DNA from 2 places in the Marinobacter sp. GH_1 genome. Region 1 is predicted to be linked to the other one. Evidence: predicted binding sites of a transcription regulator. Region 1 holds the regulator's gene; the other holds the start of a gene.
The links. Region 1 encodes sigma-54, which starts transcription at its own class of promoters, with help from an activator protein. Its sites were predicted from a motif close to ANTGGCATNNANNTTGCTNT; they were not measured.

Region 1 (7,934 bases):
CGGGCGTCGATGCTGACGGCCATTTTCCGGAGCCGCCCCGGCGCTTCCTGTTGTGCCGCTTCCCGGGTCAGCGGGAACAGCAGTCCGATGGGAAGGTTGTCAATGCAATAAAAACCCAGATCTTCGAGCACATGCAACGCGGTACTCTTACCGGACCCGGATCGGCCACTGACGATGATCAGTTTCATGATGGACGCTCCTGCCTGCTTCTGTTGGTGCTACTGCTTATCAGGATGCCGCGGTCATGCGCTGGTAAAGGGATGCTGCATCCTGGCACTGGCGAAGCTGTTCACAGAACCCGTTGTCGTTGAATTTCTCGGCCAACTGGCTTAGCAACTCCAGATGTTCACTGGTGGCTTCTTTGGGCACGATCAAGGCAAACACCAGGTCGACCGGCTGATTGTCGATAGCATCGAAGTCGATGCTCTCTTCCAGTGTCATCAGCACGCCGATCACACGGTCCAGCCCCTCCAGCCGGCAATGGGGTATGGCAATACCCTGGCCGATACCGGTGCTGCCAAGCCGCTCGCGAGAAACCAGATTGCTGAAAATCTCGGTGTCGCTGAGGATTTCATCCTGATGATGAATATGCTCTGCGATGGTTTCCAGTACCCGCTTTTTACTGGAGGCTGGCACCCTGCACAGCGTCAGTTCGGGAGCCAGAATGTTGTCGATGGTCAGGGATGTATCGCTCATGGATCGACTGTGATTCCGTAAAAAAAAGGCTGCGGCCGGTATGCCCCGCCGCAGCTCGTATCATTGAAACACCCGGTACGGTGGCGCTATGAGCGCGCTCAGCCGTTGCCGTGCATCCGGTCTACATTCTTTTCTTTGTGCTTGAGGATCTGGCGGTCCAGCTTGTCCACCAGCGAATCAATCGCGGCGTACATATCCTCACTCTCTGCCTTTGCATGGATATCGCCACCGATGACATGCAGGGTGGCTTCAGCCATCTGACGTACCTTCTCAACTTCCAGCGTCACCTGACAGTTACTGATGTGGTCAAAGTGACGCTCCAGCTTCTCGAACTTGGTGTTGACGTAATCCTTCAATGCAGGGGTCAGTTCTACGTGATGGCCTGAAATGTTGAGTTGCATAGGCGTCTCCTGTTGTCATCATGCCGGTGTTGCCACCGGGCTGCGTGTCCGGTGCTTCGTGCACCGGCAAAAACATTAAACCAGTCGTTTGCGCTCGTTTGAAGGAGGGATGTGCATGGCCTCCCGGTATTTGGCAACGGTGCGCCGGGCCACATTGATGCCCTGATCTCCAAGCATGGCTGCAATCTTGCTATCGCTCAACGGCTTTTTCGGAGTTTCTTCTGAAATCAGTTTCTTGATCATCGCACGAATAGCAGTGGAGGAACATTCTCCGCCCTCAGCGGTACTGACGTGGCTGGAGAAAAAGTACTTCAGCTCGAAAATGCCGCGGGGTGTGTGCATATACTTTTGCGTGGTGACCCGTGAAATGGTGGATTCGTGCATTTCCACGGCCTGGGCGATATCCGAGAGGATCAGCGGCTTCATCGCTTCCTCCCCCTGGTCCAGGAAACCCTGTTGGTGCTCAACAATCCGGGTGGCGACTTTCAGTAGCGTTTCATTGCGGCTTTGCAGGCTTTTAATGAACCACTTGGCCTCCTGCAGTTGATCCCGCAGGTAGGTGTTATCAGCACTGCTATCGGCGCGACGGATCAGCGATGCATAGCTGGCGTTGACCCGAATTCTCGGGGCGATCTCCGGGTTGAGCTCAACACGCCACCGGCCCTCGTGTTTTCGGACGATGACGTCTGGTATCACGTAATCCGGCTCCGCTCGGTCCACCACGTCACCCGGGCGAGGGTTGAGGCTGGTAATCAGGGCCAGAACCTCGCGCAACTGATCTTCTTTGAGTCTGCTGCGGCGCAGCAGTTGCGCGTAATCCCGGTTGCCCAGCAGGTGCAGGAACTGGGTAACCACCAGGCGTGCCTGTCGAAGCCAGGGGGTATCTGGCGGCAACTGGTTGAGCTGAATCAGCAGGCATTCCTGCAGGTCCCGGGCGAACACGCCCGGCGGGTCGAAGTGTTGTAGCCGGTGCAGGACCGCTTCTACCTCGTCCAGTTCAAGGGGGTCTTCTTCGGTTTCGTCCTGCAGGCCGGAATGGATTTCCTCAATTGGTGAGGTCAGGTAACCGCGCTCGTCTACAGCGTCCATCAGGGCGTGGGCGATTGCCTGGTCACGCTCGCTCATGGGGGTCAGGTTGAGCTGCCATTCCAGGTGGTCCTGGAGGGTCTCGGCCGGTGAATTGCGGGTTTCGAAATCCGACTCGTTCTCGTCGTCCCCTTTGCTGGCTGGCGCCGGTGCAGACTGGTAGATATCGTCCCAGGCGGTGTCTACGGGCAGGTCGTCGGGGATGTTATCCGGAATGTCGTTTTCAGAAGCCCAGTCCGGGCCATTTTCGTTTTCATCCCAGTCAGAGGCAGCCTCGGTGGCCGGTTCATCGTGGTCGGAATCCCGGTCTTTATGTTCGTCCCGGGTGTCGGCATCCGTATCGGGGGTGTCAGACTGATCGTCATCCTCGGAGGTTTCCAGCATGGGGTTGGATTCCAGTGCCTGCTGGATTTCCTGCTGGAGGTCGAGGGTGGAAAGCTGAAGCAGGCGAATGGCCTGTTGCAGCTGGGGCGTCATGGTCAGACTCTGGCCCATCTTAAGCTGTAATGAGGCTTTCATAACCATGGCTCAAGATCCATAAATCAAGGGTGTCCCGGTAGTGACGTTGCCTGCTGTCAGGCAAAAAAATTGTTATACGCTGGTTACTTGCCGCTCACTGTTGTCAGTATAAGCAAGTTCTTTGCCGAGTTTACTTGCTACAGATCATCAAAACAATCAGACCTCGGTCGTCGAGGGGTTTTCTTCCGCTTACAGGTGGAACTCATCACCCAGGTAGACTTCCTTGACCTGCTGATTGGCCAGGATGGCTTCAGCATTGCCGGAGGCGATGATGTGTCCGCCGGAGACAATGTAGGCGTTTTCACAAATATCGAGGGTTTCCCGCACGTTGTGATCTGTGATCAGTACGCCAATGCCCTTGTCCCGCAAATGCCGGATGATGTGTTTGATGTCGCTGACCGAGATGGGGTCTACCCCGGCGAAGGGCTCATCCAGCAGAATAAACGCAGGTTCCATGGCCAGCGCTCTGGCGATTTCGACGCGCCGCCGTTCACCACCGGACAGCGCCATACCCAAGCTGTCCCGGATATGGGTGATGTGAAATTCCTCGAGCAGTTCCTCAAGTTTGGCTTCCCGCTCAGGCCGTTTCATGCCTTTTCGGGTTTCCAGTATGGCCATGATGTTGTCGCGCACGGTCAGTTTACGGAATACCGAGGCTTCCTGGGGCAGGTAGCCGATCCCTTTGCGTGCTCGGCCATGCATGGGCAGGGGTGTGATGTCCTGGCTGTCAATGGTGATTCGGCCGCGGTCGGAGGGTACAAGCCCGACAATCATGTAAAAACAGGTAGTTTTCCCGGCGCCGTTGGGGCCGAGCAGGCCTACGATTTCTCCGGACCGGATTTCCAGAGACACATCGAGAACCACTTTTTTCTGTTTGTAGCTTTTTGCCAGGTTGCTGGCCCTGAGAACTGCCATCAGTAACCTATTCGTCTGAGGGGTTGCTGGAGCCGCGAGGCTGAATCACCATTTCCACCCGGCCAGAGCTCTCTTCCGAAGGCGTGCCGCCTTCTGCAGTGACCACCCTGCGCACGGTGTCGTATTGGATGACGTCGCCCCGGAACACATTGTTGCCCTGTTCAATCACTGCCTGGCGCTCGAACGTCAGCCGGTTTTCCGCCGCTGACCAGGTGATGGTCCGCGCCCGGGCGTCTGTCATGGCTTCACCTTCCCGTGCCGGCTGGCGATATCGGGCGGGTTCGCCGCTTGCCTCAATCCGGCTGAGACCTTCGGGGCTTCGATACAGTACCACCCGTTCTGCGTTCAGCTGGGTGGCCCCCTGAACCAGTTCAACGTCGCCGGTGTAGATGGCGGTCCCTTCGGTATCGTCCAGGCGGGCGGAATCAGCGCTGACCTTGATGGGGGTGTCGGAATCCAGATCAAACGCGGTTGCCGGGCTGGCCAGCATCAGTGCGGCCAGTATGACCGGCAGTCGGTATGTGCGCTTACCTGATGGTTTCATATTGCCCTTCCACCCGGGAGTTGAGTTCCAGTATGCGTTCGTTTATCCAGGCTTTCATGCCATTGGCCTGGGTAACGCCGAACGGTTCGGTAATGGTGACCGGTTGATCGGTGTATACCGTGCCCTGGCGGTTATCCAGGGTCAGTGAGTCGGTTTTCAGGGTGGCTTCAGAGTCGCCGGTTTGCCGGAGTACGACGACGTTGCCCGTCAAGGTCACCTGATCATCGTCTTGGCGGAGGCTACCTTCATCCGCTTCGATTATCCATGGTGGGGTAGCCTGTTCGCTGAAAATCCTGGCCCTTGGAGCATTCATGGTGGCGTAGTTGGTGTCTTCAAACTGCTCAATTCGGGGGCTGGATATCGACATCTTAAGGTTGCCGTGTTCGTCCCAGGTTGTGTAGCGGCCCTCGATGATAAAACTGTCGGGTTCCGACGGGCCCCTGAGTTCTGCGGCATCGCCCCGCACACTGTCACCTTCCTCGTTCTGCCACATCAGGAAGACAGTGGCGAGAGCCGTGACCGCCAGTGCCAGGGTTCTCGCCAAGGGTTTGCGGGCGATGTTTGACAGCACCTCCGGAATCATGACGGCTCGCCCAGATAGGGGGCCAAAGTTGTTTCCAGCCGGTTCTGCGCCCAGAGTATCAGGTCACAGGTTTCACGCACGGCGCCGTGACCGCCCAGGGCCTGGGTGCAATAGTCGGCATGCTGGCGCACCAGCCAGTAGCCGTTGGGCACGCTGATGCCCAGGCCGGCGAATGTCAGGGCGGGCAGATCAGGCAGATCATCGCCCATATAGGCAATCTGGTCCGGAGCGATATCCATGCCTGCAACCAGTTCCTGTAACGCAACTTTCTTGTCTTCCCGGCCCTGCATCAGGTGCGGGATGCCGAGGTCGGTCATCCGTTTTTCTGTCAGTGGTGACCTGCGCCCGGTAATGACTGCCACGGTAATTCCAGCCATCATCAACTGTTTCAGACCCAGACCGTCCAGTATATTGAACGCTTTGAGTTCGTCGCCGGCAGCGCTGAAATACAACCGGCCGTCGCTCATGATGCCGTCTACGTCCAGGGCGATCAGGCGAATTCTGGCGGCTTTTGCCTTGAGCGTGTCGTCCCAGCCGGTGTGCATAGGCGGTGCGAAGTCACTCATTAAATCACCCCCGCACGCAGCAGGTCATGCATATTGATGGCGCCAACCAGGTTGCCGTCGTCGTCGGTGACGGGCAGGGCATTGATCTTCATCTCTTCCATGATGTTCAGTGCCTCGGCCGCCAGGTGGTCAGCCTGAATGGTTTTGCCGTGGCGGGTCATGACGTCCCGGATCGGAGTGGTGTGAACGTCGACGGATTTGTCCAGGGTCCGGCGCAGGTCGCCATCGGTAAATATGCCGGTCAGATGCCCCTGGGCGTCGACGATGGTGGTCATGCCCAGCCCTTTACGGCTGATCTCCAGCAGGGCGCCGCTGAGGGTGGTAGTTTCAAGAACTTTGGGAATCTGGTCGCCGGTATGCATGATGTCAGAAACCCGCAGCAGCAAGCGCCGTCCCAGACTGCCGCCCGGGTGAGAGAAGGCAAAGTCTTCGGCACTGAAGCCTCGGGCTTCCAGCAGGGCTACGGCCAACGCATCGCCCATGACCAGGGTTGCTGTGGTGCTGGATGTGGGTGCCAGGCCAAGCGGGCAGGCCTCCAGGGCAACGCTGACATCCAGATTGGCGACCGCTTCCTGAGCCAGCACAGAGTTCGGGTTGCCGGTCATGCTGATCAGCGGTGCCCCCATGCGTTTGATCAGCGGCAGAATGGTCACCACCTCGCTGGTGCTGCCGCTGTTGGAGATGGCAACCACCACATCTTGCGGGGTGATCATGCCCATATCGCCGTGGCTGGCTTCACCCGGGTGAACAAAAAAGGCGGGCGTGCCGGTGCTTGCCAATGTGGCTGCAATCTTGTTGCCGATATGGCCGGATTTACCCATGCCGGTGACCACTACCCGGCCTTTGCAGGCCATGATAACGTCGCAGGCTCTGGTGAAGTCGCCGTTGATACGGCCTTCCAGGGCTTCGATAGCTTCCCGCTCGATGCGGATGGCTCGAACTGCTGAGGAGCGGTAGTCGGGGGTGTCTGGAGCGTGTGAATCTGTCATCTCGGCGGATAGTCTGCTCGGTCGGTCTGGTTTGCCCGGCCAAACGTCGGTGATCGGGCGACTGAATCGTGAGTATATCATTGTTGAGACGCGTGGCAGCCAACGTTCAGGGAAACTGATCATTGCCATCAAGACATTTTACGTAGCTTTAACCGGCTTTTCATTGAGCTGAAGCGGCGCATGTCATAATGTAGGCGCTCTTTAATCAGGATGGATTATGGCGTCATCTGCATACATAAGCCTTAACGACGTGGTGTTTTCCCGCTCCGGCCGGCGCATATTCGATGGTGTCTCGCTGGATATTCCGAAGGGGCGGATCACCGCGATCATGGGCCCTAGTGGCACCGGTAAGACCACGCTGTTGCGACTGATTGGCGGCCAGCTGCGTCCCGACTCCGGTCAGGTGGTGGTGGCAGGCCGTGAGGTGCCAAAGCTCAAGCGCAAGGAATTGTACGTGCTGCGGGAAAAGATGGGCATGCTTTTTCAGAGTGGCGCCCTGTTCACCGACCTGAGTGTTTACGAGAACGTTGCCTTTCCTTTGCGGGTTCACACCCGCCTGCCGGAAGATATGATTCGGGACATCGTGCTGATGAAGCTCGAAGCGGTGGGCCTGCGTGGTGCCCGCAACCTTATGCCCTCGGAACTGTCCGGGGGGATGACACGCCGGGTGGCGCTGGCCCGTAGTATCGCGCTGGACCCTGAGCTGATCATGTACGACGAGCCTTTCGCCGGGCAGGATCCCATTGCCATGGGGGTTCTAGTCAAGTTGATCCGCGATCTGAACAGCTCCATGGGCCTGACCAGTGTGCTCGTTTCCCATGACGTGCCGGAATCCCTGAGTATCTGCCACTACGCGTGCATCATTGCGGATGGCAAGGTCATTGGTGAGGGAACTCCGGATGAACTCAGGGCGCACCCCTCCGAGCGGGTTCAACAGTTCCTCAAAGGCCAGCCCGACGGCCCGGTGCCGTTCCATTACCCGAACAGCGATGCAGCGTCTGATTTCGGTATCTGCGGGGGTGGCGCATGATGGATCGCATAGCTGCCCTGGGGCGAACGGGTCTTGATGTTATTGCGTCACTGGGGCGGGCCTGTCAGTTTCTGGCGGGCGTTGTCGGGGGCGTACCGAAGCCCTCTGTAGGTTTTCCGCTCCTGGTAAAGCAGTTATATGCAGTCGGTGTGCTGTCGCTGGCCATTGTGGTGGTGTCGGGTTTGTTCATCGGCATGGTGCTTGGTCTTCAGGGGTACACTATTCTCAGCGATTTTGGTTCGGAGGCGGCCATCGGCCAGATGATCGCATTGACCCTGGTGCGTGAACTGGCGCCAGTGGTGGCGGCACTGCTGTTTGCTGGCCGTGCTGGTTCTGCGTTAACCGCCGAAATCGGTCTGATGAAAGCGACTGAGCAACTCTCCAGCATGGAAATGATGGGGGTCGACCCGTTGCGCCGGGTGATCGCCCCAAGGTTGTGGGCGGGTTTTATTTCACTGCCCATTCTGGCCATGATATTCGCGGTGGTTGGCGTCTGGGGTGGCATGTTGGTGGGTGTTGAATGGTTAGGTGTATACGAAGGCTCATATTGGGGCAATATGCAGGCCTCAGTGGACTTTGTGGATGACGTTCTCAACGGGCTGATC
Region 2 (7,934 bases), 2.1 Mb from region 1:
GTGGATACCACACAGCTGGCCTTCATAGATCTCCTGGCCCGGGTCGAGGAACAGCTTGCCACGGCTCTGCAGGGTTTCCAGCGAGTAGGTCAGCGCTGTGCCCGTGGCCATGGAGACAATCACACCATTCTGGCGGCTGGTTACGTCACCCAGTTTGATCGGGCCGTAGTGGCTGAAGGTAGACGTCAGAATACCGGTGCCCGATGTCATGGTCAGGAAGGTATTCCGGAAACCAATCAGGCCACGGGCGGGAATGGTGTATTCCAGGCGGATACGACCCTTGCCATCCGGGATCATGTTGGTCATGTCGCCCTTGCGCAGTCCCATCTGTTCCATAATGGAACCCTGGTGCTGCTCTTCAATGTCAATGATCACGTTCTCGTAAGGCTCTTGCTTGACGCCATCGATCTCCTTGATCACAACCTCCGGGCGGCCCACGGCCAACTCGAAGTTCTCACGGCGCATGTTCTCGATCAATACGGACAGGTGCAGCTCACCCCGGCCGGAGACCTTGAACTTGTCGGCAGAGTCCCCTTCTTCTACCCGTAGCGCCACGTTGTGCAGCAGTTCTTTTTCCAGACGTTCCTTGATGTTACGGCTGGTCACGTACTTGCCTTCTTTGCCAGCAAACGGTGAATCGTTGACCTGGAAGGTCATGGATACCGTGGGTTCGTCAACGGTCAGCGCCGGCAGTGCCTCAACATTGGCGGGATCGCATAAGGTATCAGAGATGTACAGCTGATCCAGACCACTCACGCACACAATGTCGCCAGCCTGCGCTTCTTCAACTTCCACACGCTGCAGACCGGAGTGGCCCATGATTTTCAGGATACGACCATTACGCTTCTTGCCATCGGCACCGACAGCCACCACCGGAGTGTTGGTTCTGACCTTGCCACGCATAATGCGGCCGATACCGATCACGCCCAGGAAGCTGTTGTAGTCCAACTGGGAAATCTGCATCTGGAACGGGCCGTCCAGATCTACGGAAGGCGCGGGCACATGGTCGACAATCGCCTGGAATACGGCATCCATGTTGTCGTCCAGGTTTTCATGCTCCATGCCGGCAATGCCGTTCAGGGCACTGGCGTAAACAATCGGGAAGTCCAACTGCTCGTCGGTGGCACCAAGGTTATCGAACAGGTCAAATACCTGATCCACCACCCAGTCCGGGCGCGCGCCGGGGCGGTCAATCTTGTTAACCACCACGATCGGGCGCAGGCCAGCGGCAAACGCCTTCTGGGTTACAAAACGGGTCTGCGGCATCGGGCCATCAATGGAATCCACCACCAACAGCACACTGTCTACCATGCTCATGACTCGCTCAACTTCGCCACCAAAATCCGCGTGCCCCGGGGTGTCCACGATGTTGATGTCGTAGTCTTTCCATTTCAGCGCGGTATTCTTCGCCAGAATGGTGATGCCACGCTCTTTTTCCTGGTCGTTGGAGTCCATAACGCGCTCGTTTTCGAGCTCTTTACGGTCCAAAGTTCCAGACTGGCGCAACAATTGGTCAACCAGGGTGGTTTTACCGTGGTCAACGTGGGCAATAATGGCAACGTTTCTAAGCTTATCAATCACAACGGGTATCCTGCAGAATTTAGCGGCGAGCAGTATATAGAAAAGTCCATGTCGATAATATGAAGAATAGTGCCTAATATGTAACCAATCGACTAATGCACCGTTATCAGGCAGGATAAGAATCAATGCACCAATAAAGTGCACACATTCAATGCAACCAATGCCTGTAAGCTGCACTCCGGTGCGCCAGAATCGCCCCAAAGCCTTGCCGCTGCGCTGTTCTGGCGCAAAACCGAAAAACTGGCAAGCCCCTTGCTTAACCTTGTGCAGCCGTAATTGAAAGGTAAGAGCCAATAGCTTCTGTTAAGCTGCCCTGACCTGAAAAAGATCGGGCTTCAGCCCGCTGAACGATCCGGCATAACGAACACGACATCACTACGGAGCATGCACAATGTCCAAGACGATTGATTTGATCAAAGAACACGAAGTGAAATGGATTGACCTGCGCTTCACCGACAGCCGCGGAAAAGAGCAGCACGTCACCCTGCCCGCCACCGAAGCCGATGAAGATTTCTTTGCTGACGGCAAAATGTTTGACGGCTCCTCTATTGCTGGCTGGAAAGGTATCAACGAATCCGACATGATCCTGATGCCGGACGACGAGACCGCCGTACTGGATCCGTTCACCGAAGAAACCACCGTCAACATCACCTGCAACATTGTAGAGCCGTCTACCATGCAGGGTTATGAGCGCGATCCCCGCTCTGTTGCCCGTCGTGCCGAAGAATACCTGAAGTCCACCGGCATCGCCGATGGCGCGCTGTTTGGCCCGGAGCCCGAGTTCTTCGTGTTCGATTCCGTTAAATGGAACGTGGACATGCAAGGCGCGTCTTACCACATTCACTCTGAAGAAGCTGCCTGGGTTTCCGGCGAAGACTTCGATCGCAACAACATCGGCCACCGCCCAGGCGTGAAAGGCGGCTATTTCCCGGTTCCGCCGGTCGACAGCCTGCACGACCTGCGTGGCGCCATGTGTGCCGCCATGGAATCCATGGGTCTGGAAATTGAAGTACACCACCACGAAGTGGGTACCGCTGGCCAGTGTGAAATCGGCGTTGGCGCCAATACCCTGACCCGCAAGGCTGACGAAGTTCAGATCCTGAAGTACTGCGTACACAACGTGGCCCACGCCTACGGCAAAACCGCCACCTTCATGCCCAAGCCGGTGGTTGGTGACAACGGTTCCGGTATGCACGTACACATGTCCCTGAGCAAAGACGGCAAGAACCTGTTCGCTGGCGACAGCTACGCAGGCCTGAGTGAAGCCGCCCTGTACTACATTGGTGGTGTGATCAAGCATGCCAAGGCCATCAACGCCTTCACCAACCCGGCCACCAACAGCTACAAGCGTCTGGTTCCGGGCTTCGAAGCTCCGGTTATGCTGGCCTACTCTGCGCGTAACCGTTCCGCGTCCATCCGTATTCCGTACGTAAACAGCCCGAAAGCACGTCGTATCGAAGTGCGCTTCCCGGACCCGGCAGCCAACCCGTACCTGGCCTTCGCTGCGCTGATGATGGCCGGCCTGGACGGCATCCAGAACAAGATCCACCCTGGCGATGCCATGGACAAGGATCTGTATGACCTGCCGAAGGAAGAGGCTCTGAACATTCCGAAGGTTGCCGAAACACTATCTGAAGCGCTGGACTGCCTGGAAGCAGACCACGAGTTCCTGACCCGTGGCGGCGTGTTCACCGAAGACATGATCGCAGGCTACATTGACCTGAAACGCGGTGAAGTTGAGAAGCTGAACATGACCACTCACCCGGTTGAGTTCCAGCTTTACTACTCCTGCTAATGCAATGCACCAATAAGGTGCAGGGCATTTAAGCCTGAAAGCCCCGCCCCGTGCGGGGCTTTTTTGTGCCGTTTTTCTCAAATCCCGCCAAACACCCCGCGCCCTTAACGATATGTAACCAAGGGATCGCCCTCCGGCGTTGAAATGCCTGCACCCGCCGCCGATAATCGAGACAGTTCACTACCGCAGGTTATTGTCATGAAAGCACCGCTCACGCTCGCAACCGGCTTGTTACTGCTGGCCACCGCATCCGCCCACGCAGAGGTTTACCGCCATGTGGATGCCCAGGGCAATGTAACCTTCTCGGACGAGCCCATGCAGGGCGGGGAAGAAATCGAGGTTAAACCGGTAACCACCATCACACTGCCAAAGCCTGACGCGGTGAGAGAAACCGAACAGTTGCTTGAGGAAGTGGAGCGCGAAGGTGCAGCCTATGAGAGCCTTTCCCTGATCTCCCCTGAGAACGACCAGGCCTTCCACAGTGGCAACGGCGACGTCACCTTTGAAGTGCGTAGCACACCGAGCCTGCGGCGCGGTCATCGCTATGAGGTTACCCTGGACGGCCAGCCAGTTGGCCAAAGCACCTCAGGCTCCATCACCGTCCGCAATATTGACCGGGGCACCCATCAGGCGGGCGTGCACATCGTGGATCGCGATGGCATACAGGTGAAAAGCGGCCAGCCAATCACCTTTACCATTCACCGACCTTCGCGCCTGAACTGATATTTACGCACTACTTTAGTGCAACCGCACCACGATAAAGCCATACTTTGGGCAGCGAAGGGGCAAAACCCCGGCTGCCTGTAGCGACAAGCTCCCCATCTGCACCAACCTACAGCACCCGGATGCCCTCCGGGCCCTGCTGTGCCCGTACTTAGACCATCGTCGTATCTCAGCAGGCAAAACTGGTTCGTTTTTTGCAAAACCGGGGTAACCACTATGAGTTTAAAACGGAAACCAAGCATGTCGTTCCAACCATCCATCTCGCTGGGAAGCGGTTATAAGAGCATTCTGGACAGCCTGACCACGGCCGTTCTGGTGCTGGGAAACGACCTGACCATCCGTTACCTGAACCCCGCCGCCGAAAGTCTTTTTGAAACCAGCATGACCCGTAGCCAGGGCCTGCCCCTGAAAGACGTTCTGCTCGATTCTGCGGACGCTCTGAAAACCCTGTATGCGGCAGCAGGCAATGGCCAATCCTACACCCGGCGAGAAGCAGAGTTCGCTTTACTGAGCGGCTCAAGACTGACGGTGGACTATTCGGTGACACCCATCAGCCTTGAGCCCATGGAGCTGTTGATCGAGATCCAGCCCCGGGACCGGCTGATGCGCATCAGCCGCGAGGAAGACATCATCTCCCAACAGGAGACCACCCGGATCCTGGTTCGCGGCATGGCCCATGAAATCAAGAACCCATTGGGCGGCATTCGTGGCGCGGCTCAACTGCTTGACCGGGAGCTGAACGATGAAGACCAGCGCGAATACACCCGGGTAATCATTGACGAAGCAGACCGCCTGCGCAGCCTGGTCGATCGTATGCTCGGCCCCAACAAGGCGTTGAAGATTGCACCCACCAATATCCACGAGGTGCTGGAGCGGGTACGTACTCTGGTTGAGGCTGAGAGCAAAGGCCGGGTCCGCCTGAAACGGGATTACGACCCCAGCATCCCCGAGTTCCCGGGCGACAAGGAACAACTGATCCAGGCGTTCCTGAACATCGCCCGCAACGCTATGGAAGCCGCCTTCGAGAACGAAGGCGCCACGCCTTCCGATGTACCGCCGACCATCACTTTCCGTACCCGTGCGCTTCGCCAGTTCACCATCGGCCACCGTCGTCACCGGCTGGTGTGCCGGGCCGACATCATCGATAACGGCCCGGGTATTCCAGCGGATCTTCTGCAGAACATCTTTTATCCCATGATCAGTGGCCGGGCCTCAGGAACCGGCCTTGGCCTTTCTATTACCCAAAGCATCATCGGCCAGCACCGAGGGCTGGTGGAGTGTGAGAGCGAGCCCGGAAGAACCGATTTCATCATCTTCCTGCCTCTGGAGGACAACCAATGAGCCAACCGGCAAACGTCTGGATTATCGACGACGACAAGAGCATTCGCTGGGTGCTGGAACGCGCCCTGAACCAGGCCGGTATGCAGCCGCGGGTTTTCGACAGCGGCGAAAGCATCATGATGCGACTGGAACACGAACAGCCCGATGCCATCGTCAGCGATATCCGCATGCCCGGAGTAGACGGCATCACCCTGCTTTCACAGATTGTCGATAAGCATCCGGATGTGCCGGTGATCATCATGACCGCCCATTCGGACCTGGAGAGTGCGGTTACCAGTTATCAGACCGGTGCCTTCGAATACCTGCCCAAGCCCTTTGATGTAGACGATGCCGTAGCCCTGGTTAAACGCGCTGTGGCCCACAGTCATGAAAAACGGGCCGCCAGCGAACCCCAGGCCGACAGTGCCCAGCGCAACACCGAGATCATCGGTGAAGCCCCGGCCATGCAGGAAGTGTTCAGGGCCATCGGCCGCCTGTCCCATTCCAACATCACGGTATTGATCAACGGAGAAAGCGGCACCGGTAAGGAACTCGTCGCTCAGGCCCTGCACAACCACAGCCCCCGGGCCCGCAACCCGTTCATCGCCCTTAACATGGCTGCCATCCCGAAAGACCTGATTGAGTCTGAGCTGTTCGGCCACGAAAAGGGCGCCTTCACCGGTGCCGGTGCAGCCCGCCAGGGGCGGTTTGAACAGGCGAACGGCGGCACCCTGTTTCTGGATGAGATCGGTGATATGCCAGCCGACACCCAGACCCGTCTGCTGCGAGTATTGGCCGATGGCGAATTCTATCGGGTAGGTGGCACTACCCCGATTAAAGTGGATGTGCGTATCATCGCCGCCACTCATCAAGACCTGGAAAAACTGGTTCAGGCAGGTAGCTTCCGGGAAGACTTATTCCACCGCCTGAACGTTATCCGCGTGCATCTGCCCAAGCTGGCGGAGCGGCGGGAAGACATTCCCCGCCTGATGCAGCACTTCCTGAAGCGGGCCGCCAAGGAACTGGCGGTAGAGCCCAAGTTGTTGCGCCCGGATGCCGAAGAGTACCTGACCACCCTGCCCTGGCCCGGTAACGTCCGCCAGCTGGAAAACACCTGCCGCTGGCTGACCGTGATGGCCAGCGGGCGCGAGATTCATGTAGATGACCTGCCCCCGGAACTCCTGCACCAGGCAGAGAGTGAGCACAGCGCCACTGGCCAGACCTGGCAGGAAGGCCTGAAAAACTGGGCAGAACAGGAACTGAAGCGCGGCAAGAAGTCGATCCTGGACACCGCCGTACCGGAGTTCGAGAAGATTATGATTGAGGTCGCCCTGAAGCACACCGGCGGGCGCCGCCGGGATGCGTCCGTGCTGCTTGGCTGGGGCAGGAATACGCTGACCCGGAAGATCAACGAACTGAAAATCGATTCTGCTGAGGACTCGGAAGACTAAGCAGCCGTCAATCCTGGGCGACGGACGCCGCTGGCTGCGTGCAGATTTGAACCAGCCCGGCATCAATGGCGAAGAAGACCAGCTTCGCCATCGACTCGATTCCAAGGCTGCTCTTAATGGCGGTCACCGTATTGGCCACGGTTTTCTTTTCGATTGCCAGGGCATGGGCAATTTCATCATTGCTTAACCCGCGAGCCAGCATGGAAAACACTTCAAACTGGCGGCGCGTCAACTGCTGCAGTTTTGAGGACTCAGACGCCTGATCATTGAAAGACGATTTCATGATCAGATCGTATTCAACAAAAATTTCACCTTCGGCAACTCGCTGAACGGCCTTGATCAGGGTGTCGGTCTCGCAGGACTTGGTGATGTAACCCATGGCGCCCACCTGAAGGGCGCGCTTAACGATGGGAACTTCGTTGTACATGCTGAAAAACAGGATACGCGCGTCTTTCTGATCTTCCAGAATACGGGCCGCCGCTTCTATGCCGCTGATGCCCGGCAACCCTACGTCCATGATGATCAGGTCCGGCTGATGCCTTCTGCTGAAGTCGCAGGCTTCCTCCCCAGATGCCGCCTCCATAATTTCACAGGGTTCCAGGGCCATCGACAACAGGCTGACATAACCCTGTCGCACCACCGCATGATCATCCGCAATCAGAATTTTCATCTCGGACTCTTTTGTTGTTGGTATTCGCCAGCCAAGATTATCACAACCCTCTCGGGCGTTTGTTCCCCCCTGACACGAAAAAAGCTCCGGCCGCAGAGCAACCGGAGCATCAGAAGAAAAATGCCGGGAAAAGGAAGGAAACCCGGCCAAGCGATATGACTAACCGAGGGTCATATCAAAACCTCACTGTTGCGCCAGCAACCACGGTTCTCGGAGCGCCGGGGCGGATGCCGTCCTGCACATCCGAGATATACAGCTTGTCTGACAGGTTGCGCCCCTGAACCCACAAGGTTGCATCCGTGGTGGTCGGCAACTTGTAGCTTGCCCGTGCCGAGAACAGGGTACGGCTCGGCACCTTGCCCGCCTCGCCGTCAGAGGTCAGCTCACGGGTATT

Region 2: a site for sigma-54 is predicted at 1,821-1,840, ahead of glnA (glutamate--ammonia ligase). Genes of this name have one in related genera too.

The regions. Positions count from the first base shown of each region.
Region 1 is NZ_CP184460.1:2,926,200-2,934,133, reverse strand. Features, by position in the region: gene rapZ (RNase adapter RapZ) at 1-188, opposite strand, end outside; gene ptsN (PTS IIA-like nitrogen regulatory protein PtsN) at 229-696, opposite strand; gene hpf (ribosome hibernation promoting factor) at 795-1,097, opposite strand; gene ACNSOI_RS13325 (RNA polymerase factor sigma-54) at 1,173-2,702, opposite strand; gene lptB (LPS export ABC transporter ATP-binding protein) at 2,892-3,617, opposite strand; gene lptA (lipopolysaccharide transport periplasmic protein LptA) at 3,625-4,161, opposite strand; gene lptC (LPS export ABC transporter periplasmic protein LptC) at 4,145-4,744, opposite strand; gene ACNSOI_RS13305 (KdsC family phosphatase) at 4,741-5,310, opposite strand; gene ACNSOI_RS13300 (KpsF/GutQ family sugar-phosphate isomerase) at 5,310-6,299, opposite strand; gene ACNSOI_RS13295 (ABC transporter ATP-binding protein) at 6,517-7,329, shown strand; gene mlaE (lipid asymmetry maintenance ABC transporter permease subunit MlaE) at 7,326-7,934, shown strand, end outside.
Region 2 is NZ_CP184460.1:716,742-724,675, reverse strand. Features, by position in the region: gene typA (translational GTPase TypA) at 1-1,581, opposite strand, end outside; gene glnA (glutamate--ammonia ligase) at 1,973-3,376, shown strand; gene ACNSOI_RS03380 (DUF4124 domain-containing protein) at 3,575-4,099, shown strand; gene glnL (nitrogen regulation protein NR(II)) at 4,340-5,440, shown strand; gene ntrC (nitrogen regulation protein NR(I)) at 5,437-6,870, shown strand; gene ACNSOI_RS03365 (response regulator transcription factor) at 6,878-7,540, opposite strand; gene ACNSOI_RS03360 (TonB-dependent receptor family protein) at 7,716-7,934, opposite strand, start outside.